Regions from separate parts of the Peribacillus sp. Hz7 genome, predicted to be linked through region 1. Evidence: riboswitches for the same ligand, from Rfam matches in the RefSeq annotation. Region 1 holds a riboswitch; each other region holds the start of a gene.

Region 1 (7,896 bases):
AAGAATGATTATGAGGTGATAAAGATGGAGATTTTTTTAATTTTGGGCAGTATCATCGCTCCCGCACTAATGATTATACTTCAAAGAAAATGGTTTAAATTTCGGATTATTTTTCATGTAGCAGCGGTTTTATCAGCACTTATTTTTGGGAATATCGCTTCTATCTCCATCCATCAAATCATCGAAGATCAAACAGTATTCATGACCAATATCCACGCTTTATTTCTCAACCCTCTTTTCTTACTAACAGGGGTATATTTAGGCATATATCTACTCTATACGCTTGCTTTACATACATTGAATGATATCAGTCATTCAAATTAAAAAGCGGATTTATTTTGTTACTATTCTCCAATTACTCTTGCGCCAGTTTTCTTGGGCCTTCTTTATTTGAAAGGAAGATATATCCCGTCACTATGCGCACAAGTTCCCCCTTCGCTAATCTGAAGAAATAATACTCCACCAAAAATATAGAATTTTTATTGAATTGTGACTTTCCTCACTGTATAATTACTTTAAAAGAACTAAGTTCACTATTGTGGAAGAAAGAAGCCCTTTTGCCCCTTACTGATAGTCATACATTTAAAGAAACATTACGAACAAAGAGTTTTACAAGTATAAAGCAGGTTCATACTAATACTCTACTAAAACTCAAAACTTCAACCGCTTTTATTCTAAAATCTGTTCCTTATTTCAAGGACAATGACATAGTTAGAATAAAGGCGGTTATTTTTATTGTTAAGTACATTAATTTTCTAGACTGTAGCATGTACGTGTTTATTAGTTATGTATGGTTTAAGTATGTAATTATTAAAAATTATGCAAACGGCCGCTTATCCACTCGGATCAAACTTAATGTTTTTAATTACATAATACAAGGTATGATAAGCATAGGGTTTTATAACGGACCGTAGTAAGCTTCTACAAAGGGGCTGGTTGCTTTGCATAGACGTAAAAATATGCCTCTCATCCTTATTTTGTGTGTTTTCTTGCTCATATTCCTTGTCGTCAATGCTATCCGCAACATTAAAGTTTACATTGTATATAGTTCAGGTATTATGCCTTTATTATTTATAGGGCTCATAATCTTAATTGTTGCTATTCTTTATTTTAAACGTTCCTGAATAAGAAGCCAAAGGACTACCCCTTCCTTTTCTTGTTTTCTAGATTTTGTCCTTCAAGTTCCTGATGAAGGACGTTTCCCTGACCGGATTTCTCACTTTTGTCCTTCATAGCCCTAATGAAGGACGTTTCCCTGGCCAGATTTCTCACTTTTGTCCCTCATAACCCTAATGAAGGACATTTTCCTGCCCGAATTTCTCATTTTTGTCCTTCATAACCCTGATGAAGGACATTTTCCTGCCCGAATTTCTCATTTTTGTCCTTCATAACCCTGATGAAGGACATTTCCCTGCCCGAATTTCTTAATTTCGTCCTTCATACCTCTGATGAAGGACGTTTCCCTGACCGAATTTCTTAATTTCGTCCTTCATACCTCTGATGAAGGACGTTTCCCTGACCGGATTTCTCACTTTTGTCCTTCATAACCCTAATGAAGGACGTTTCCCTGACCGAATTTCTTAATTTCGTCCTTCATAACCCTAATGAAGGACGTTTCCCTGACCGAATTTCTTAATTTCGTCCTTCATAACCCTAATGAAGGACGTTTCCCTGACCGGATTTCTCATTTTTGTCCTTCATAACCCTAATGAAGGTCATTTCCCTAGCCGGATTTCTCGTTTTTGTCCTTTAACTCACTTTAAAGACAGCAAAAAAGGAATTATCTAAGGAGAATAATCGTTCAACTAAACGGAGGGGCTGCCCCGAAAGCCATTTTTCATGACTTTTGGGGCAGCGCTTTTTCATTTCCATGAAAGTGAATCACGCTCAATACTCAAACAGGCTACGAATAGCCCACCCCATAGGCAGCATAATAAAAGGAAAAGGAGGCGATTTTGTGGAAAAAGAGGTTATCATCGAAGAATTAAATACTTTATTAAGAGGTACATATATGGGAATACGTTCGTTTGAACATTATATCCAAAAGGTAGACGATGAGGAGCTAAAGAAAACATTTCAGTCTATGCAGCAGGATGTAAAGCTGAGTGCTCAACAAATAGCGGAACGAATTCAGAATCTAGGTGGAGTTCCCGCCGACGATGAAGGTGTCTCTGGATCCATGCACAGCTTTATGCATAAAGTCATGCTTCCTGATGATACAAACAAGATTATTAAGGATGCCTTAGAAGGATTAGATAACTACGGCGTTCAGTATTCCGAGGAACTTGTAAAGGGTGATTTAGATCCAGAAAGTAAAAAAATCGCTGAAAAAGTGATTGATACTAGCCGAAGACAGGTTGAAGAATTACGGTATTTATTACATTAATAATCCCGTCAGATTAGTGTTTTCCCTAGAAGGAATCAACTGTTCAATAAATGTTAATTTCTTCTAGGTAACTGAACACAAAAGCCCTCACCTTGTATCCAATATATCTAACGTTTGTTAGTATATAGTATGTCTAACTGAAAGGAGGAAAAGGCCCAGTGGATAACAAACTAGCATTGCTATTGATTGGTGCAGGGGCCTCGTTATGGGGAATTATCGGTCTATTTGTAACCTCTCTTTATGAAATGGGCTTTTCGCCGATACAGGTTGTTACAATTCGCGCCTTATCCGCAACTTTATTTTTAGTACTTTATATCACTTTTAAGAATCGCCAACTTTTAAAAATCAAAATAGCTGATAGTAAATATTTTATCGGAACCGGCATTTTTAGTTTTGTCCTGTTTAATTGGTGTGTGTTTAGCGCGATTAAAGAAACATCTATTTCAGTTGCGACCATTCTTCTTTACACAGCACCTGCCTTTGTCACTATTTTTTCAAGATTCATTTTTAAAGAATTACTAACGACAAGAAAAGTTTTAGCCTTACTTATAACTTTTATCGGTTGCTCATTTGTTATTGGCATCCTCCCAAATACGAATGAATCCATCTCACTATATGGACTCATTCTCGGACTTGGTTCAGGTCTTTTTTATGCCCTATACAGTATATTCGGGAAATTTGCGCTCAGAAAATATAACTCTTTAACCGTTACTGCCTATACGTTTTTGTTCGCAGCTATTGCAGTAACCCCTTTTAGTGGATTGTGGCTCGTGGTTCCTTTATTTTCAGATATAAAAGTATGGCTGTACATAATAGGTCTTGGCTTTCTCTCAACTATGCTGCCCTTCATTTTTTATACAAAAGGATTAAACACAATAGAATCAAGCCAAGCATCTATAATCGCTACAATTGAACCGGTCGTTGCATCTCTAGTAGGTTTTTTAATTTTCCACGAAAAATTGAATGTATGGCAATACTTCGGGATATTTCTAGTGATTGCGGCTGTCATTATTGTTCAAGAAACATCAAAAAAGACTAAAAAATCCGTGATTTCTAATGAGTTATCTCTATAAACTTGAAAATCAGCGTAATGTAAATAATATTAGACTACTATAAATATCTATGTTAAAATTCTCATTAATTTCAAATTTTAGATACTAATGGTGTGATTTCTCTTAGAAGATATCACTTAAAAGGGAAGTCGGTGTAAGTCCGACGCTGTCCCGCAACTGTAACGAGGAGTTCTATGACGATATGCCACTGTTTTAAAATGGGAAGGCTGTCATAGTGACGATGATTCGAAGCCAGGAGACCTGCCACTTAGTTTTCACCTGTAATGCCCACGAGGATGTAAGCAATTACGGACAATAAACAAGGCATATTTCTGTCTTTTGTTGATCATTTTGTTAAATCTAGGGTATTTCTATGCAAATCTTTTGCGTAGAGTACCCTTTTTTTATTGCTTCATACTCACTATTTTTTAATAGGAGTTACTAAACCATGACTAATCAAACACCATTCTCTAACAAAAAATTTATCCTCTTTTCCATCATTCTACTTCTAATTTTAGGTATTTCTATCACCCTGTCCATTATGATTGGATCCGTTTCTGTTACACCGGTGTATGTGTGGAAAGTTATTCTTTCTAAAATACCACTTTTACAAAATCTGATAGAGACAGATTGGAGTCGCTCACAAGAAATTATTATTTGGCAAATTCGTGTACCACGTGTGCTCCTTGCTGCTATTGTTGGTGCAGGATTGGCCATTGCAGGGGCTGCCATCCAAGCACTCGTGCGTAATTCCATTGCGGACCCATATATTTTAGGAGTTTCATCTGGGGCGACAGTTGGTGCGACTGCTGTCTTAATTTTAGGCGCCTTTTCATTTTTGGGAATTTACGCCCTTTCTGCAGCCGCTTTTATAGGTGCTTTTATTTCCGTATTATTTGTTTTTTTCTTGTCCCGTGTCGGCGGACGAATTTCTATTATTCGACTTTTACTAGCAGGAATTGCTGTGTCCCTTATACTGTCCGCTATTTCAAATTTTATTTTAATGATGTCGACACGAGAAGGCGGCATTAAAGCCGTCATGTATTGGATGATGGGGAGCTTAGCAGGTGCCAAATGGAGCTATTTACTCATCCCTACGATTACTTTTATATGTGTATTCATATTGCTTTGGCTCCATTATCGCCAGTTAAATTTATTACTGCTTGGAGAAGAGTCCGCAGTAACGTTAGGAGTTAACCTGCAGCGGTTCCGAATGCAACTGATTCTATTAGTATCTCTACTAACAGGTGTACTCGTCGCTGTTAGTGGTTCGATTGGGTTTGTCGGTTTAATTATTCCGCATATCGTACGTTTAATCGTTGGTTCCAACTATAAATACGTCATTCCGATTAGCGCATTGTTGGGAAGTATTTTTTTAGTATGGGCAGATGCACTTGCACGAATTCTAATTGCTCCAGAAGAAATGCCAATTGGAATTATTACAGCTATTTGTGGAGGACCATTCTTCATTTGGTTACTGCGCCGTAACAATTATTCTTTCGGGGAAGGAGATTAAAAGATATGACATTACAAGCCAACCATCTATCATACTCCATTCATGATAAGCAAATCTTGCATGAAGTGAGCATTCAAGTGAAGGAGCAGCAATTTGTGGGCTTAATCGGTCCTAATGGCAGCGGAAAATCGACCCTGCTTAAAAATTTGTACCGTCTATTAAAACCAGAAAGCGGCACGGTCTTATTAAATGAAAAAGATATTTTCAAGCAATCAAGTAAAATCATTGCTAAAAGTTTAGCCGTTGTTGGGCAGGAAACCCCTATCGTTTTTGATTTTCAAGTGCGTGATTTAGTCAGTATGGGACGAACCCCTCATAAAAAGTTGTTTGAAATCGATCACCAAAAAGATATTCAAATTGTAAAAGAGGCCCTATCCCAAACAGGTATTGCTCATTTGGAAACACGCAACTTTAGTTCCCTTTCAGGAGGTGAGAAAAAACGTGTCATGGTGGCCCGCGCCCTCGCTCAGCAAGCGAATATACTGATTCTGGATGAACCGACGAATCATTTAGATATTCAGCACCAGTTACAGCTGATGGACTTAATTCAAACTTTACAGTTGACTGTTATCGCTGCTTTGCATGATTTAAATATAGCTGCCATGTATTGCGACCAAATCTATGTATTGCAACATGGGCGTATCGTTCGTTATGGAACACCAGAAGAAGTACTCACACCCGAGTTACTGCGTGATGTATTTGGTGTATACGCCGAGGTTCAACAACATCCACTTACGGGCAAGCCGCATCTAACCTATATATCTGAACAATTTCTCAAGGCAGCTCCGAAGGAAACTTCGTCTATAATAATCTAAATCAAGGGAGAAAAATGATGAAAACATACAACAAATTTTTGAACATATGTCTTTCTGCTATACTACTAATCGTTTTAACTGCGTGTGGCAGCTCGACAGAACAAAGCAGTAATGTAAAAGAGGATACAGAAAATGAAGTCACGATTGTTAATAATGATATTACAACTGTTTACACAGAAGCACCTAAACGCGCCATTAGCTTAAACCAACATGTGACAGAAATCATGCTAGCATTAGGTTTAGAAGACTCAATGGTTGGTACAGCTTATTTAGATGATAAAATTTTGCCTTCTCTCCAAGAGGACTATGATCAAGTACCCGTGTTGGCGAAAGAATACCCAACAAAAGAACAGGTTATTGATGCAGAAGCAGATTTTGTATATGCAGGATGGACAAGTGGTTTCTCTGAAAAAGGAATTGGTACACAAGAAGAATTGAAGGAATTAGGGATCCATACATATCTCCATAAATCGTCAGATATGACAAGCCCAACACTTGAGGATATTTTTGAAGATATTCAAAATATCGCGAAGATCTTCCGTGTTGAGGAGCGCGGGGATGAACTTATAGCCCAAATGAAAGCCGATGTAGAGAAAGTACAAGCTAACTTACCAGAGGTTGATGAGAGAGTAAACGTCCTTATTTACGATAGTGGTGAAAAAGAAATTTTTACAGCGGGCCAAAACTTTATGAATGAGATTACGAAGCTTGCAGGCGGCCATAATATCTTCTCCGATATAAAAGATGGTTGGGTAACTGTATCTAAAGAAGATGCAGTAGCGCGTGATCCAGAAGTCATTGTCGTTATCGATTATGGTGACACTAGTGCAGAAAGTAAAATTGAATTTTTAAAACAGGATCCAGCCTTAAAAGAAACACCAGCGGTTCAAAATGAACATTTTGTCATTTTACCACTTTCAGCAGCATCTGAAGGCATACGCGCAGCACAAGCCATTGAAATTTTAGCAAAAGGATTTTATCCAGAAAACTTTAAAAAGTAAATACTGTCAAAAAGCATAAAGAGAATGATATTTTTCTTTATGCTTTTTCATATTAATAAACATTACACTCATCCTAGTCCCCTCGTTGAATCAAACTACTCCCCATAATACCTGTACGAAATGATTCCCTCTGAGTTTAAAGCAGATTTTTTATTTATAGGTGTATAAAAAATTGATAGTTTGGTAATGATATAGATAAGGAAGTTATGTTAAAGGAGGCAAAATGATGTCAAGAGAAAGCCAATTAATGTTGTCTAATTTCATTGATAAAAACCAATTTAATCTAAACTCTTACCTCACATGTTTGTTTCATCAATTTTATAATAACCTTCCTAATCAACCTAAGAAATAAGATAAATCAACCGGATATAAATAACATAAAACTGCTGATAAAAGTATTTGAATTTTCTGAAAACTATTGTTATAATAAAAAAAAGGTCAAGGAGTTGATTTTCAATGAAAAAGAATTTGCTTAGCACACCAACAATTAATGAGGTAAACATTATGGACTCTGAACTTGCTGAAATGGTGTTAAACAAAGTCCTTTGTGATTTCCGAAAAGAGCAACTTCGAATAGAGATCGATCGATCATTAGAGAATCGAAACAAAGAAGAATTCCTACGATTAACAGAAGAATTAAAACGTATTTCTTAAATCTGTTATATACATCGAAATGATTTTAAGATAAAACAGCGTAAGAAGCCTGGACAAGGCTTCTTTTTATTGTCCCTTCTCTTTTGCAAATAAAACGTTAAATTCATTTGTGTTTTGCTATAATGATAGAGTTATGATGACTCGAGGGACAATAGTACACTTGCATTGGCAATCCCCCACTTGAAAAGTTCAGTATTTTCAACTATATTAACAAACAATATATTAAGTTAGGGGTATATATATGGTAAGGAAAGTTGTATCAGCAATGGAAGTTGCTAAATTGGCAAATGTATCTCAATCGACGGTATCACGGGTGTTTACACCAGGAGCAAGCGTCTCAGAAAAAACAAGAAAGAAAGTATTGAAAGTAGCAGAAGAACTGGATTATCAACCTAATGCATTAGCAAGGGGCCTCATTACAAGAAAAACAAATATGGTTGGCCTAGCAATGAAAGATATCCAGAATCCGTTC
Region 2 (7,896 bases), on a different contig from region 1:
ACAGACGATTTATTAAAAAAGCTTGAAGCGACACGATTAATCTGTAAATGGACAGGGTGTGGGCAGCGTTATCTTATGCATGACGCCCTAGGTGCTTTAGCTGAAATTACAGCGATGATGGATGCTGAAAAGAAAACAGATTATTTTTCTGTATTAAAAGGTTATCTCCACCATGTTCAAAAATATGATTTAACCTGTGGAACGGCTGTTACAGATCCAAAAGGAGACCGTAGCAAACGACCTCACGAACAAGAGAATCCGGATTTATATGTACGTGTTGTTGAAAAAAATCATAAAGGTATTGTGGTGCGCGGGGCAAAAGCGAACATCACAGGAGCACCGTATATGCATGAATTTATCGTGCTTCCAACCCGTGCTATGAAAAAAGAAGATGTAGATTATGCCGTATCTTTTGCTGTACCTGTTGATGCGCCAGGTCTTCGAATGATTGCTAAACCAGCAGGAAGACCGGATGACGCAGAAGCGCCTTTTAGCTCAAATTACGGTCAATCAACCGCACTTATTATATTTAATGATGTATTCATTCCATGGGATAAAGTTTTCTTATGTGGTGAATGGGAATACACAGGTAAATTAGCGGAAGCCTTTGCAAATCACCATCGTCAATCCTGTATTGGAGCTCGCGCCGGGCTTGGAGATATGATTATTGGTGCCTCTGCCTTAATGTCAGAGTATAACGGTGCTCCTCATAATGAAGTCAGTCACATTCGTAGAAGCATGGGAGAACTCATTCGCATTACAGAAGGATTTTATGCAACAGGGGTAGCCGCAGCTGTTTATGGTCATAAAACGATGGCGGGAAATTATGTACCTGACTCAGTTCAATCCAATATCGGTAAATGGATGCTAGCTGAGCAAGTTTATGATATTTTCAGAATCGCACATGAGATTAGTGGTGGAATCGTAGTAACAGCACCAACAGCAGAGGATATGGCGTTACCAGAGTCGGGAGATTTAATTAACCGTTACTTAGGCGGTAAGCACGGTGTTACAGGAAATGAACGTATCCAAATGGCACGCTTTATTGAGGATTTAACGGCGTCTAAAGAAGGTGGCTTCTATTCTGTCATAAGTCTTCATGGCGGTGGTTCACCAGAGGCTATGCGTATGTCAACCGTTCGTAATTATGATTTTGAAAGTCAAAAAGAGCATATCCTTCATAAGCTGAAGTGTTTTGCGAAATTAGAAGGAACGTGTAAGGATTGTGTAACATGTGTCAATGACGAGCTCTGTGAACAGGAATGTTAGTCAGAAATCGTAATTGAGAGGCATTGACATACAAAGGGGAAAAACAGACGGTATTGTGCGGGTTGATGTGCAGGGGAAACTGGTGTATGTAAATAATGGTTAACTTACGCTTGTTTAATACTTATTTTAGGTAACTAAACTAATAAGGATGGTTCATCCTCAACTAATGGGGCTTAAGTTAAACAATAAATGATAGAGAATGTCGTAAATTTCCAGTTCTTTATTTAGTTTCAATTAGAATACTATTTCTTGCGTGAATTGACCTAATATTTACGATTTTTTTGCACATCAAAACGTACTCCCTTTTTAGTTGAAGCATCCCTTTTTATATTTTCAGCAAGTTCTCGGCAATATGCCTGTTATCCATTTATCATGATTTTTATATACAACAGAAACCCCTTAATTAATTAAATTAATTAAGGGGTTTCTGTTGTATGAGCGTCCCAGATAGGAATTGAACCTACGACCTACAGCTTAGGAGGCTGTCGCTCTATCCTGCTGAGCTACTGGGACATATAAAAGAGTCAATGTATTCATTATATTCCTAAGGTGAAAAATTATCAATTGAACGACTGCTCCAATTGTAAAGATAGATTATAATAATAGAAATTAAATATTGAATAGGATGGTTGAAATGACATTTCGAGAGCGAAAGGGGAAGCATAAGCATAAGCAGAAGCGAGCTGCTAAAAAGAAATCGAGTGAAGGCTCTTGGTGGGATATTGTAGTTGAAGTGTTGTTCTATGTACCAGAATTATTGTTAGTACCTTTTCGATTAGTGTGGTGGGGAATCCGAGGCTTGATTAGATGGATTTGGTAGATAGGTAAGGTTTCTTCTCTATGTAAGAATATTCTTCATTCCAAAGAAAAAGAGACTGTTAAAACAGCCCCTTCATTTCAGTAACTGGAACAATTCTTCTTTGCTGCGGGGCATCGGTCCTTCATCCCGAAGCAGCTGTTTTGTCAGCAATTGTTGTGCCGTTTCAAATACCCACGGTTTTTCTAAATGAGCTTGATTCAGTAATGCTTCGTTATGAAAAACGGTTACAGGGTCGCCGTGATACAAAATTTCACCATCGCTCATGACAATGATTTCATCTGCCCATTCATAAGCAAAGTGAACATCATGAGTGGAAAGAATAATCGTTTTGTCTCCTTGATGAATATCGCGGAGAATGTGCATGATTTGCTTTGAATAATAGGCATCTAAGCCTGCGGAAGGTTCGTCTAAAATGAAAACTTCCGGATTCATCGCTAATACCCCGGCAATAGCGACACGTTTTTTTTGTCCTAAGCTTAAAAAATGAATGGGGCGATCTTGCAGAGCGGTCACCTCTGTTTGCTCCATTGCCCATTCTACTTGCTTGTGTACTTTTTCCTGTGACCAGCCTAAATTCATTGGTCCAAAGGAAATATCTTGTCGTACATTGCCGGAAAACAGCTGTGAATCAGGGTCCTGGAACACAATACCTACTTGCTTTCTTAATGTCATCAAGAACTTTCGATTATACCGCACCTGTTCTCCCTTAAATAAAATAGAACCTGTTGTGGGCTGTAAGATTCCGTTTAAATGCTGAAATAAGGTGGATTTACCGGCTCCGTTGTTCCCTAATAGAGCAATTTTCTTCCCTTTTTTAATGGTGAGAGAAAGATTTTTTAACGCTGTTGTGCCATCGACATAGCGATGGGTGAGCTGGTCGATTTTGAAAAAAAGCTCGTCCATTATAAAGTCCCTCCAAATAATAGATAGACCGCCACGATACTAGCGATAAGGGTCGTAATAATTAGCCAATTTACAGCTGAGTACTGATAGTTGTCGTCTATATACATAATGTCCTCTGTGTATCCACGTGAATCCATTGCGATTGTCAGCTCTTTCGCTCGTTTAAAGACGTGAATAAACAAAGAAGAAATTAACAACCCAATCGAATGCAGCCATTTTTTCGTTGTCATATAGCCAAGTCTAGAATTTTGGGCTTGATAAATATGTATGGCCGTTTCTAAAAACACGAAAATAAAGCGATACGTAATTTCTATTATTTCAATGAGTAATTGCGGTATCTTCAGTTTACGCAGCACTTGAAGAATCGCATTAACGGGTGTTGTTAGCGTCAAAAAGTATAAACAGCTTATACTGCTCAATACAACAAGAATGAGCTTTGTTGCTATTTTAATATTATTTTCCGTTATGAATAATTTCCAGTAGCCAAATTCTACAGACCATAGTACATGAGGCGTTGTAGTTTCGATACTAGCAAAGGAAATGACAATTGTTAATATTCCTGATAAAAGGAAGAACCCTGGAAGAAGCAGCAATTTAATATAATAACGAAGCGGGATTTTTGCCCCAAAAATGATAAAAGCACTCATCACAGTGAAGGTGATGAGTGAAACAATCGTGTCTTTTACAGTTAAAGCAAACAGGAGAAGGAATAGCGCGAATGTCATCTTCTCTACTGGGTGAATATGCTTTAGACGATTGAAATAGGCATATTTATCGATTAACAACATGTTTAGATGGACTTTCTTCTTTTTTTGATTTATGTTTTCCTCTTGCATACCCTATAAAGTAGCCGATGAATCCAGCTCCAATTGCTGCTTGAAGAACGAATAATAAGCTTTCAATTTCCCCGCTTGGCGGCTCCCAGATGTTAGAGAACCAAGGTTCATAGCTTGAATTGATTTCGCCAATGGCTTCTTCTGCTTCGCCATCAGCTCCGCCAAACTCAGCTCCTTTTTGAATAAACAGAGGGAAAATCGCTAGGATGACTACTAATCCGAGCAGTAATAGATTTTTTTTCATCTTAACGGGCCTCCTTCGTTAGAACGCGCAGTGCTTTCAATTCGCTTACATTATATTTTTTTAAGAAGTTCATAACAATAACAGTTAATAGACCTTCACTGATTGCTAATGGAATTTGTGTTAACGCAAAGATTCCAGCGAATTTAGTGAAAGAAGCCATGAAACCGCCAACTTCAGAAGGGAATGCTAAAGCAAGTTGAACAGACGTCATGACGTATGTTCCTAAATCGCCAAGTGCTGCTGCTAAGAAAACAGCCACGGAAAAAGACCAGCCAGCTTTTGTTGCGCCTTTATATACAAGATAGGCGATAATCGGTCCAACAACGGCCATGGAAAAAGCGTTCGCTCCAAGCGTTGTTAATCCTCCATGAGCAAGTAATAAAGCTTGAAATAATAAGACGATTGATCCGACGATACTCATTGCAAATGGTCCAAACAGCACCGTACCTAAGCCAACTCCAGTAGGGTGAGAACAGCTTCCGGTAACGGATGGAATTTTCAGTGCGGATAGAACAAAGGCAAAAGCCCCTGACAAACCAAGCATCATTTTTGTTTCAGGGTTTTCTTTGATGCTTTTACGAATAGAACGGAAACCAAGAATTAAAAATGGGAGGGTAACCGCCCACCAGAAGATCGCCCATTCAATAGGGAGGAATCCCTCCATAATATGCATAGCGGAGGCTTTATTAGGAACGAAAAGCAATAATGCGATAAAATAAAGAACTTTCCAATTCAATGTTTTCATACATGTCTCCTTTTTAATCTTTGTTATTTTAGAAAAACAATCGGCAGCGTTTTACGTACTTTTTTGCCGCTGCCATCACCTCCTCATTTGTTATCCGCGAAGAACGTGAGAGTGTGTCTGAGCTTTGTAAAATTATGTACAAAACAAAAAAGCACTTCTTTCATCCTTGAAAGAAGTGCATAACTGAATAGTAGCAGGACTGTGAGTAAAAAACACTCACTAGCTATATATCCGTATCCCCATCCTCGTAGGTTGAAACAGTTTTCCCCTTTATGGCAGGTCTCCTGGCTCTGGATCATGACATCATTACAACCTTCCCATCTTAGAGTAGACAGTGGTTCTTACGTGAGTAATGATGCTCCCCATTACAGTGGCGGGACCGCGCCGGACTTACACCGACTTCCCTTTTAAGCCAAATATCAAAATTTAGCACCGTAAAGTTTATAAAATTTTAAGATTTCTAGCATAGTGTACCATGAGAAAATCGCTTCTTCTAGAAAAAAATTTTTTATGATTGTATTTCATAAGTAAAATATAGAAAAATATTGATTTTTTTAGAAAAAATGGAACAATAAGCGGAAAATCCTTGCTGGATTATTTCCCCTATACAGGTTAGATTTATACGTAAGTTGTAATTATCTATTTAAAATTTTAAAAAGATGGTATATGATAGGTACAGTTTTACGAATTGAGAGAATATTGTTATTAAACAATTGAATATAAATTTAAAAGTGCCCAAAGTGTCATGCTAGGGATAATAGGGAAATCGGTGAGAATCCGATGCAGCCCCCGCTACTGTAACGCTGATGAAATTGTCAACACCACTGGTGCAAACTGGGAAGGGACAAGAGTAAAGAGAAGCGTAAGCCAGGAAACCTGCTTTTAAGTGAAAAAGTAATACTTTTCGGAGGGAAGGGTAGAGGCTGTTGAATATAGAGCGGCATGTTTATGCTAGTTCATTTTATTTTTTAGCTTTTTAAAAAACCTTAACTCAAGAGAGTTAAGGTTTTTTTATTCTCTTCTGCCTAATAGGAGGAACTATATGACAACTTGGAATTTGAAAGGTACAAAGTCTCATCTGCTGATCTGTAATGGAAGTAGTTGTATGAGAAAGGGCGGCGAAGAAGTGACACAAGCCGTTCGTGACGAAATTAGTTTACTAGGATTGGATGAAGAGATTCATACGACAAGAACTCGTTGCAATGGACGATGCAAAGATGCTTGTATCGTCATTGCCTATCCAGAGGGTAATTGGTATCGAGTTGATTCCCCTGAAATTGGCCGCCAAATTGTTCGGGATATGCATGAACCAAGCCTTGAAACGCACAAAGTATATCAATTTGTGAACGGAGAAATGTCACCTAATCCAGCATCTGCTGCTATCGTAGGAGTTTCAAAGAAAAAAGTAGAATCCTAGATTACGGATTACGAAGGGGGATATTTGTATGGAGCAAAAAGGGAAATTATTTGTTGTTGGATTTGGTCCAGGGGATTTTAAACATATTACAACACGAGCTGTGGAAGCACTTCAAGAAAGTGATTTTATCATCGGTTACAAAACATATGTGGAATTGATTCAAGATTTATTAACCGATCAAGCGATTATTAGTACCGGAATGACAGAAGAAGTATCGCGTGCACAAGAAGCGGTAAAACAAGCGGAAAACGGCAAGAAAGTAGCCGTTATTTCAAGCGGTGATGCAGGGGTTTATGGAATGGCAGGCCTTGTTTATGAGGTCTTGATTGAAAAGGGATGGAAAGAAGCAACAGGTGTTGAAATTGAAATTATTCCTGGGATTTCAGCGATTAATTCCTGTGCATCATTACTTGGGGCACCTGTTATGCATGACTCTTGTACGATTAGTTTGAGTGACCACTTAACACCGTGGGAGCTGATTGCGAAACGAGTTGAAGCAGCGGCACAGGCGGATTTTGTTATTGCGCTTTATAATCCGCGCAGTGGTCGTCGAACAAGACAAATTGTTGAAACACAGCGGATTTTACTGAAATATCGTTCGCCAGATACACCAGTAGGGCTAGTGAAAAGCGCGTATCGCGAGCGTCAGGAGATTACCATTACGAATTTAGCAGAAATGTTGAATCATGATATTGGAATGCTGACAACCGTTGTAATCGGGAATTCATCGACATTCTTATATGACAATAAAATCATTACGCCTCGCGGCTATCAAAGAAAGTATACATTGGGTTCAGAAAAGCAGCCGTTAAAACCGCATCAACGCTTGAAAAAAGAAGCAGAGCCATGGGCGATGGATCAAGAAACAGGACTTACGCAAGGCTCTTATGGAGAAGCCGCTGTTGGGTTGCTGACGAAAGCGCCTGAGAAGAAGAGTACGAGCACTTCTTACGAGGTAGCGTTGGAAGCTTTATCGAGAGTATCTGATCAAAGTGTGGCTAAGCCAAGAACTTCATCGTTCGTTCAACAAAACATAGAATCCATATTTGAACTAGCGGTTAGCCCGGGTGTTGCGAATAAGCAATTTACACCGCAGCAAATGATGACACTAGCACAAGTTGTTGGTGAAAAAGGAACGATGGAATATACGCCGAATCATAAAATCGTATTAAAAATCCCGACGACTGAACCAGATTTAATTACAGAGAAACTGCAATCCGTTGGCTTTTTACTGTCTCCAATTGGCGATGTTGTGACGTTAAAAGCGTGTGATTTCTGTGATGGAGAAAAAGAAGAACCAATTCCTTATGCGGATGAATTGCAGCGTGTACTTGGTGGAATGGAGATGCCGAAAGAATTAAACATCGGGTTTAATGGATGCGGGATGGCTTGTTATAGTGCGGTCATGGATGATATCGGAATCGTCTTCCGCAGAGGGAAATTTGACTTATTTGTAGGCGCCAAACCAGTTGGACGAACAGCTCATCCAGGTCAACCCGTTGCGGAGGGAATTGAGCCAGATCGCCTTGTTGAATTAATTACGAATATTGTGGAAGAGTACAAGCAGAACGCACATCCTAATGAACGATTATTTAAATACTTCAAGCGTGCGAAAAAGATTCAAGGTTTTCAATATCAAGACATTGCACCAAAGATTCACAT
Region 3 (7,896 bases), on a different contig from region 1:
AAAATACCACAACATAAAAGATTTAATCAATTACCAGGACATATTCAAGACCAGTTACAGCCTTTACCTGTTTATCAGATTAAATTTGTTATTGCAGGTAGTACATTTTTAATGCTGGATGCTTTTGTTCTTGTACCTTTACTTTTTCCGTATATAAAGGCTTTTCTGTATGTCATTTTACCTTTATTAGCAGGAATAAGTGTATGGGCGATCTGGCTTTTGTGTAAGAAAGTAGAAGATATAGAACTAGATTCTATATTATTTAGTGGATATTTAGGTATAGTTGGTGCAGTTAGTTATTTTCTTATGGGGCTAAAGTATTCCTATATAGGAGGAATACAATCACCCATCTTTTATATTGTGATGTGTGTATTATTTCTCGCGACGGTCTATTTTTCTATCCTTCAGCAATATAAAAAATATGGTTCAATTGAAAAACGGCCAAAGAAGAACACACCAGCTTGGCAATACACATTGGTTCGTGTTTCCGTTCCTGTAGGATATATTATTGCTCAATACATAATGGGACTTTCTCCAACCTTAGTTCTTGTTGTGATGACTATTGTTTGGTATGGTTTTTCTTACTTTTTTATTTGGTTATTAGCGAAATATTTTCATAAATACTTTTTTATGAAGGAAAATATTCACTTTGTTTATTTTTCTAATAAGGAATTGAATCGAAAAATAAGAGGACTTGACAGTAAGAAATGATAGTCTTATGGATTACTTTCATTTTTCAGGTGATTTAGTACATGTTAACAATCAGCAAAGATATAAAACGAAGAGATTTACCCGATCATATTCAGGAAGGATTAACCCCTTTTTCTACAGTGCAAATTAAAGGAATGATTTTTGCTTATACCTTCCTTCTTCTTGATTTTCTTATTATCATGCCACTCCTTTTTCCGGTTATCAAACCGATTCTTTATGTAACATTTCCTTTAATGGCCATGATTAATATTTGGGCAATCGCGCTTCTGATTAGAAAACCAGAAAAAACCGAAATGGAATCCCTTTTATTTATAGGTGGTTCAGGCATCATCGGATCATTTTGTTACTTTATGTTAATTCTTAAGTATTCGTATATGTTAGGATTTATATCACCAATTTATTATGTAATCTGGTTTATCATTTATGCAGCGTTAATTTATTTTTTTGTGCGTCAACAAATAAAAAAATATTCGTCTTTGGAAAAACAATCAGAGAAGAAAACACCGGCTTGGCAGTATACCTTGGTAAGTATATCAGTACCAGCAGGATATATTGTGGCACAATATGTAATGAGCTTTTCTCAATCAATCCTCCTTTCGATTATGATGTTGGTCTATTGGATTTTTTGTATCTTTTTTATTTTTATAATGGCTAGGTCGTTTCATAAATATTTTTTTATTAAGAAAAACATGCATGTAGCGTACTTTGCCAATAAAGAACTGTATCGGAAAGTAAGAGGATTGGATTGAGAGAACGGGCAGAAATGTAGGTTGAAAAATGTGAATAAAAAAGTGAGGATATAACATGAAGCAGAAATTATTACCTAATGGTTCGATTGTAGTACTAGAAGGCGGGAATTTGAACTACCCACCACTTAGCTAAAGCTTGAAGTGGGGGATTCCTGCGAACACCAGTGTATCCACTAGTTATTTAGCAGGCTAACCCTGTCGCACCGACAGTTAGCAGTGCAGACGGCTTATTAGCCTCCTGCGCGGTGTTGCTATTTTGTACGTTGAACTCGCCACACGCCCTACTCTGCTTGGTTTTCGCTACTTCGGTGCGTGTGGAGGCGATTAGAACGTTGAAGATTTTACGCGACAGACGTTTTTCCTGTCACAACCTCCTATCTTCAGTTTTCAAAGAACAACTTACAGGAATATTCTACCATACAAACAAGTGTTTTGGCTACCGCCAACTGACATTCATCTCCCACCTACTCATTGGGCTATTGCCCTTCATATTCCTTGAGGATGGGGGTCTTCTGTCGGGAAAAGATAAAGTTAATGATTTACGGAAGAAAACAAATTCTGATGACGGAAGACGATCAACAGGGAACGATATATGATTATTTAGCTGTCCCTTATCCAGAAGGCTATATATCACAGGAGTATACGTATGTGTTTAATCATGCTAATATCGTTAAAGTCATCTTTGAAGGATTTGCTAATGAAGAAGAGGAAGAGTTCCAAACTGTATTGGAGCAGGTTAAACAATAGGCTTCATTGATAGAGAGAAAAACAAAAAATTAAAAGGCGAGACATAGCTTGTGAGCACTCTCTTTTTTATTTTGATAATACGTATTGAAGGAATGAAAAGTATTGGTTTGTAAAAAAAGGAAGTAAACGGCCAAAGAAGAACACACCAGCTTGGCAATATACATTGGTCCGTGTTTCCGTTCCTGGAGGATATATTATTGCTCATTACCTAATGGGACTTTCTCCAACCATTGTTCTTGTTGTCATGATCATTGTTTGGTATGGTTTTTCTTATTTTTTGTTTGGTTATTAGCTAAATATTTTCATAAATACTTTTTTATAAAAGAAAATATTCAGCTTGTTTATTTTGTTAATAAGAAAATGGGGAGAAAAGCAAAAGGATTGAATTGAGAGAATGGAAGGAAATCAAAATTAATTCATTTACCCATTTTTTGTAAAAAAATCCTATCAATTGAATGTTGATAAATTTGCTTTAAGAAAACATTAACTTTGAAGAAGCCCCACTTTTTCTAGTAAAATAATAAAAACCAAATTTTTCTAGAGGTGTATATGATGAGATGGAAAAAAACAATGCTAACATTTGGAATTTGTTCTACCCTATTACTTGGAGCTTGTTCTAGTAAAGAAGAAAGTCATGATAATCATCCAATTCATACGGAACATACAGATTCAGGTGATATTCGTGAAGAAACAAGCGGGATAGGAGAAATGCCTGAATTTCTAGCGGATAAACCAGAGGATATGCAGACCATCTATGCAGCTGCTGCTAAACATCAAAAGCTATTAGAACAAATCCCTTGTTATTGTGGATGCGGGGAATCGGCCAACCACAAAAACAATTACGACTGCTTTGTGTTTGAAAACAGAGAAAGCGGAGCTGTTGTCTGGGATGATCATGGGACGAAATGTGGTGTCTGTTTAGAAATTGCCGCTCAGGCAGTAGTTGATTTTAACAACGGAAAAACGGTAAAAGAAATACGAAAGGCAATTGATCAACAATATAAAGACGGATATGCAAAGCCAACGGATACGCCGGAAGTGTGAATTTTATTGGTAATTTAATGAAAAAATGTATTGAAAAAGAAGAAAAAACAATGTAACATAGGTACATCTTAAATCGAAAGGGTGACCATAGGACGATGATTAACTAATCCTGTTTTAAAGAATAGATTCGTTATATAATACGAAGTTATTTTTGAATGGGATTAGTCTGTACTTTAAAAAAATCATCGAAGTTGTAGTACATGGTGTACTATGTCTTTTTCTATGGTTTTTGACGACCTCCTATCCAAAAATAACGGATGGGAGGTTTTTTGTTGTCTCCCATAATCATTAATAGAAAAGGGGAATGTTATGTCACAATTATTGAAAAATCGATTTGTTCAAGCGATTTTCCTATCCGCATTGTTTCTTCAAATAGGCATTTGGGTGAGGAATTTTGCGATTTTGTTATTTATTATGGAAAAAACCAATGGAAATGCTTTTGCTGTTTCCATGATCTCTGTTGCTGAATTTGCTCCGATTTTTATTTTTTCTTTTATTGGCGGGACATTTGCTGATCGTTGGCGGCCAAAAAGAACGATGGTATGGTGTGATATATTAAGTGCTATTTCGGTTTTTGCGGTAGTGCTCACACTAGTGTTTGGTTCTTGGCATATTGTCTTTTTTGCTACATTGATTTCGTCGATTTTATCGCAGTTTTCTCAGCCGTCGGGGATGAAACTCTTTAAGATGCATTTAAGCCCGGAATTGCTGCAGTCAGCGATGTCGATTTACCAAACGATTTTTGCTGTCTTTATGGTGCTTGGGCCTGTTCTTGGTACGATGATTTTCCAACAATTTGGAATTGTTGTGTCGATGATTGCTACAGGAATAGCCTTTCTTCTTTCTGCAGTGATGCTTCTATTCATTCCAGCTGACCATAAAACAGAGGATGAACAGACAGCTACAACCTTACTTGAAGATATGAAAAGCGGCATTCGTTATGTTCTCGCTAAAAAGGAATTGAAGCTACTTGGAATTTGTTTTATGGCTGCAGGACTTGCAATCGGACTTATTCAACCTTTAGCGGTTTTTCTTGTAACAGAACGATTAGAGTTAGCAAAAGAAAATTTACAATGGCTGTTAATGGTGAATGGAGTCGGAATGATTTTGGGAGGAGCGGCTTCTGTTATATTCTCTAAATCTCTTCTTCCGCAAAAGCTTTTAGTAATTGGGATGTTAGCCAATGCAATTGGGATGAGTGTGATTGGTTTTTCAACAGACCTTACATTAACTCTTGTCGCTGAATTTGTGAACGGATTTTTCCTCCCATGTATTCAAGTCGGCATTAATACGATGATTTTACAAAACACAAAATCGGAATTTATTGGAAGAGTGAACGGTACGTTAAGTCCGCTTTTCTCTGGAGCGATGGTATTAACAATGAGTATTGCTGGTATTTTAAAAGAAATGTTTTCAATTATTATGATTTTTGAAGCAGCTGCGATTCTATTTATTATCGGACTTTTGTTTATTCTGCCAATCTATAACATGCAAGCATCAGAGAGTGTTGAAGGAATGCTATCAAAAGAGTAAAATCTTGACTTATTATATGAGTCATGGTAATTTAGTTTCGGATAACAATAGTATTGGACATATCATCTAAACGCCATATTGGTGCTTCCATGTGGAAGAGAATAGGGAAATCGGTAAAACGATGCGGAGCCCGCCACTGTAGTTGAGGAGTCGCTGTCATAGCCACCGGATTTATTTCCGGGAAGGGACAGACTGACGTTGAATCATAGCCAGGAGACCTGCCAGTATTGGATGTTCTGAGATTTGGCAAATTCTCAGCCTATTTAGGCTGGGAATTTTTTTATTGTCTAAAAAATTGGAGGGATTAGTATGAACAAGTTAAGTGAAGCAGAAAAAAGTGGAGTCTATAAAGCGATTTTTAATCGAAGAGATATTCGGACCTTTTTACAAACACCGATTCCGGATGAAACATTATATAAACTATTAGAAGCGGCTCACAGTGGCCCATCAGTTGGATTTATGCAGCCATGGAATTTTATCATTATCAAAGATGACGAAACAAAGAAAAAACTAGCTGCCATCGTTGAAAAAGAACGACGCGCGCTTGCGATTCATTATGAAGGAACGGATCGCGAGTTAACCTTTTTAGATTTGAAAATTGCTGGAATTCTTGAAGCACCTGTCACAATTTGTGTGACATGCAACCCATTCAGTGCTGGTGACCATGTATTAGGAAGAAACTCAATCCCTGAAACGGATTTAATGTCCACAAGCTGTGCCATCCAAAACATGTGGCTTGCTGCTTATGCAGAAGGACTAGCGATGGGCTGGGTAAGCTTTTATAAAAAAGCCGATGTCCGAACGATTTTAGGTATCCCCTATCATGTGGATCCAGTCGCTTTACTTTCCGTTGGTTATACGGAAAATTATCCGGATCGACCTTTGCTAGAGATTTATAATTGGGAGAAACGACAACAATTGGATGGAATGATTTTTGAGGGGGAGTGGGGAGGTCGCTCTAAATAAGTCAATAACTATGTACTTTGTAAATAGATAAGTATATTTATAATGATATTAGTTGAAAGTTTAAGAGGGGAATCCTGTTGACTTTGAATAACTATTGCTTTTAAAAAGATTGCGAACCTCCATCAATGTAGCGTATACAGGGAGGTTCGCGAATGTCTTTCTTTTGAACCAACAACACCAGTTAGCCACACTACGGCATAGCATCCTCCTTAGTTAGAGGGTGAGGATTGAAACTGATAAGTCTGTACAAAAATCCCGTCTCCCTCCAACCATTCAGCGATAAAAACATCTTTATAATCTGAAATATCTTGTGATGAGAGTTGCACCTTTAACCAATGTTCATCAAATCCTAAATCTTTTAGTTCATCCCACAGTACTTCTCCATCACGAATGAGCGTAACAGGAACGTAAACAGGTGTCCCTGAAAGATTGAAATCCTGCAATGTTGTTTTCTGATACTGTGGTTTTTTTAAAATGCTAATAGAACCGTTCGCCTCTAAATAACAAAAGGCCACTTCTCGAATCGAAAAGGTTTCACTTTGCCGAAGTAAGCTTTGTAACTGATTAATATTCATCCGATTTTTCCTTAGCTCTTCTCGATCAACGACTCCATTTTTAATAAGAGCAGATGGTTTTCCTTCAAAAAGGCCACGAAACCATAAAGATTTTTGTCCAAGATATTCGACTATAAAGAGCAAAATTCCCCATAATACCATGGAGTATATAACATAAAGAATCCCAATTTGATGATCGTATAAGGCGTTGCCTAGTAATTCTCCTAATACTATAGCGGAAATAAAAGTGAAAGGTGTAATTTGATTAATAATTTTCTTGCCAACGAATTTGATGATTATAAAAAGCAGAAAAAATCCCGCAATCAGTTCTATTGTTAAATGCATGATTTTCATGCTATACATACTCCGATCTTTAAACATGATGATAACATTCCTATTTATCTCCAAATCGTAGCTGTTATAATACGAACTTTTTGTAAAAAAAACCATAAAAAGGGTATTAATATATGAATTTTCGAAATAGTCATGCTAATATAAAAGTATATTTCAAATATTTGGGGGAGGGGTGCTCGTATGAACATTCAAGATTCAATTGCCATTGTAACGGGTGGAGCTTCTGGTCTTGGGAAGGCGACGGTACAACATATTGTGGAAAATGGCGGAAAGGCCGTCATTCTTGATCTTTTTGAAGAGAATGGTGCGCAACTTGCTAAGCAGTATGGTGAGTCCGTTTTGTTTGTGAAAACCGATGTAACGAAGGAAGAGGACGTTCAAAGAGCTGTCGATCAAGCCGTTCAGCGATTTGGTCAGATTAATACTGTTGTCAATTGTGCGGGAATTGCTATTGCAAAAAAGGTTTTAAGCCGTCGAGGGATTCATGAATTGGAAGCGTTCTCAAAAGTGATTTCTGTTAATTTAATTGGCACGTTTAATGTGATTCGTTTAGCTGCAGAGAAAATGGCTCAAAATGAAGCAAATGAATCAGGAGAAAGAGGGGTTATTATTAACACCGCTTCAGTTGCCGCTTTTGAAGGTCAAATTGGACAAGTTGCATACAGTGCTTCAAAAGGTGGAGTCGCTGGGATGACGCTGCCCCTTGCCCGTGAATTTGCTTCAAATGGCATTCGTGTCGTATCGATTGCTCCAGGCTTATTCCACACACCGATGGTTGATGCACTGCCGGAAGAAGCGATGATTGCTTTAGGAAAAATGGTACCATTCCCATCTCGTCTTGGTTATCCAGAAGAATATGCGAAATTAGCAGAAAGCATTATAACGAATCCAATGCTGAACGGGGAAACGATTCGTTTAGATGGCGCGATTCGTATGCAGCCGTAAACAAAATAGACTATGTTGCCCAAAGGGGGACTTACTGTTGAAGCATCCATATTTAACAGATGATCATGCTATTTTTCGTCAATCACTGCGTAAGTTTTTAGAAAAAGAGGCTGTGCCTTTTTATGAACAATGGGAAGAAGATCGAATCATTCCACGTTCATTTTGGAAAAAGCTTGGGGAACAAGGATTTTTAGCTCCAGATTTACCAGAAGAGTATGGTGGTTCAGATGTGGATTGGGGTTTTTCTGTTGTGGTCAATGAAGAGCTTGAACGAGTTGGTTCGAGTTTAATTG

What was found. Region 1 has a riboswitch for cobalamin ahead of ACE199_RS23060 (FecCD family ABC transporter permease). Riboswitches for the same ligand answer to the same signal wherever they lie in the genome.
Region 2: another riboswitch for cobalamin. It lies ahead of ACE199_RS12685 (energy-coupling factor ABC transporter permease); the one in region 1 lies ahead of ACE199_RS23060 (FecCD family ABC transporter permease).
Region 3: another riboswitch for cobalamin. It lies ahead of bluB (5,6-dimethylbenzimidazole synthase); the one in region 1 lies ahead of ACE199_RS23060 (FecCD family ABC transporter permease).

The regions. Positions count from the first base shown of each region.
Region 1 covers NZ_JBHHJV010000043.1:4,295-12,190, reverse strand. The annotation lists gene ACE199_RS23075 (transposase) at 25-324, shown strand; gene ACE199_RS23070 (PA2169 family four-helix-bundle protein) at 1,958-2,386, shown strand; gene ACE199_RS23065 (DMT family transporter) at 2,545-3,459, shown strand; cobalamin riboswitch at 3,531-3,721, shown strand; gene ACE199_RS23060 (FecCD family ABC transporter permease) at 3,887-4,954, shown strand; gene ACE199_RS23055 (heme ABC transporter ATP-binding protein) at 4,960-5,769, shown strand; gene ACE199_RS23050 (ABC transporter substrate-binding protein) at 5,787-6,770, shown strand; gene ACE199_RS23045 (IDEAL domain-containing protein) at 7,227-7,424, shown strand; gene ACE199_RS23040 (LacI family DNA-binding transcriptional regulator) at 7,666-7,896, shown strand, end outside.
Region 2 covers NZ_JBHHJV010000008.1:51,117-59,012, forward strand. The annotation lists gene ACE199_RS12655 (4-hydroxyphenylacetate 3-hydroxylase family protein) at 1-1,269, shown strand, start outside; tRNA gene ACE199_RS12660 (tRNA-Arg) at 1,709-1,782, opposite strand; gene ACE199_RS12665 (hypothetical protein) at 1,904-2,089, shown strand; gene ACE199_RS12670 (energy-coupling factor ABC transporter ATP-binding protein) at 2,162-2,992, opposite strand; gene cbiQ (cobalt ECF transporter T component CbiQ) at 2,992-3,780, opposite strand; gene ACE199_RS12680 (energy-coupling factor ABC transporter substrate-binding protein) at 3,764-4,072, opposite strand; gene ACE199_RS12685 (energy-coupling factor ABC transporter permease) at 4,074-4,817, opposite strand; cobalamin riboswitch at 5,075-5,269, opposite strand; cobalamin riboswitch at 5,530-5,715, shown strand; gene ACE199_RS12690 ((2Fe-2S) ferredoxin domain-containing protein) at 5,860-6,234, shown strand; gene cobJ (precorrin-3B C(17)-methyltransferase) at 6,263-7,896, shown strand, end outside.
Region 3 covers NZ_JBHHJV010000011.1:53,046-60,941, reverse strand. The annotation lists gene ACE199_RS15195 (hypothetical protein) at 1-711, shown strand, start outside; gene ACE199_RS15190 (hypothetical protein) at 753-1,460, shown strand; gene ACE199_RS15185 (DUF4176 domain-containing protein) at 1,995-2,207, shown strand; gene ACE199_RS15180 (PCYCGC motif-containing (lipo)protein) at 2,760-3,251, shown strand; gene ACE199_RS15175 (MFS transporter) at 3,561-4,784, shown strand; cobalamin riboswitch at 4,847-5,024, shown strand; gene bluB (5,6-dimethylbenzimidazole synthase) at 5,094-5,750, shown strand; gene ACE199_RS15165 (DUF421 domain-containing protein) at 5,960-6,658, opposite strand; gene ACE199_RS15160 (3-hydroxyacyl-CoA dehydrogenase) at 6,839-7,603, shown strand; gene ACE199_RS15155 (acyl-CoA dehydrogenase family protein) at 7,641-7,896, shown strand, end outside.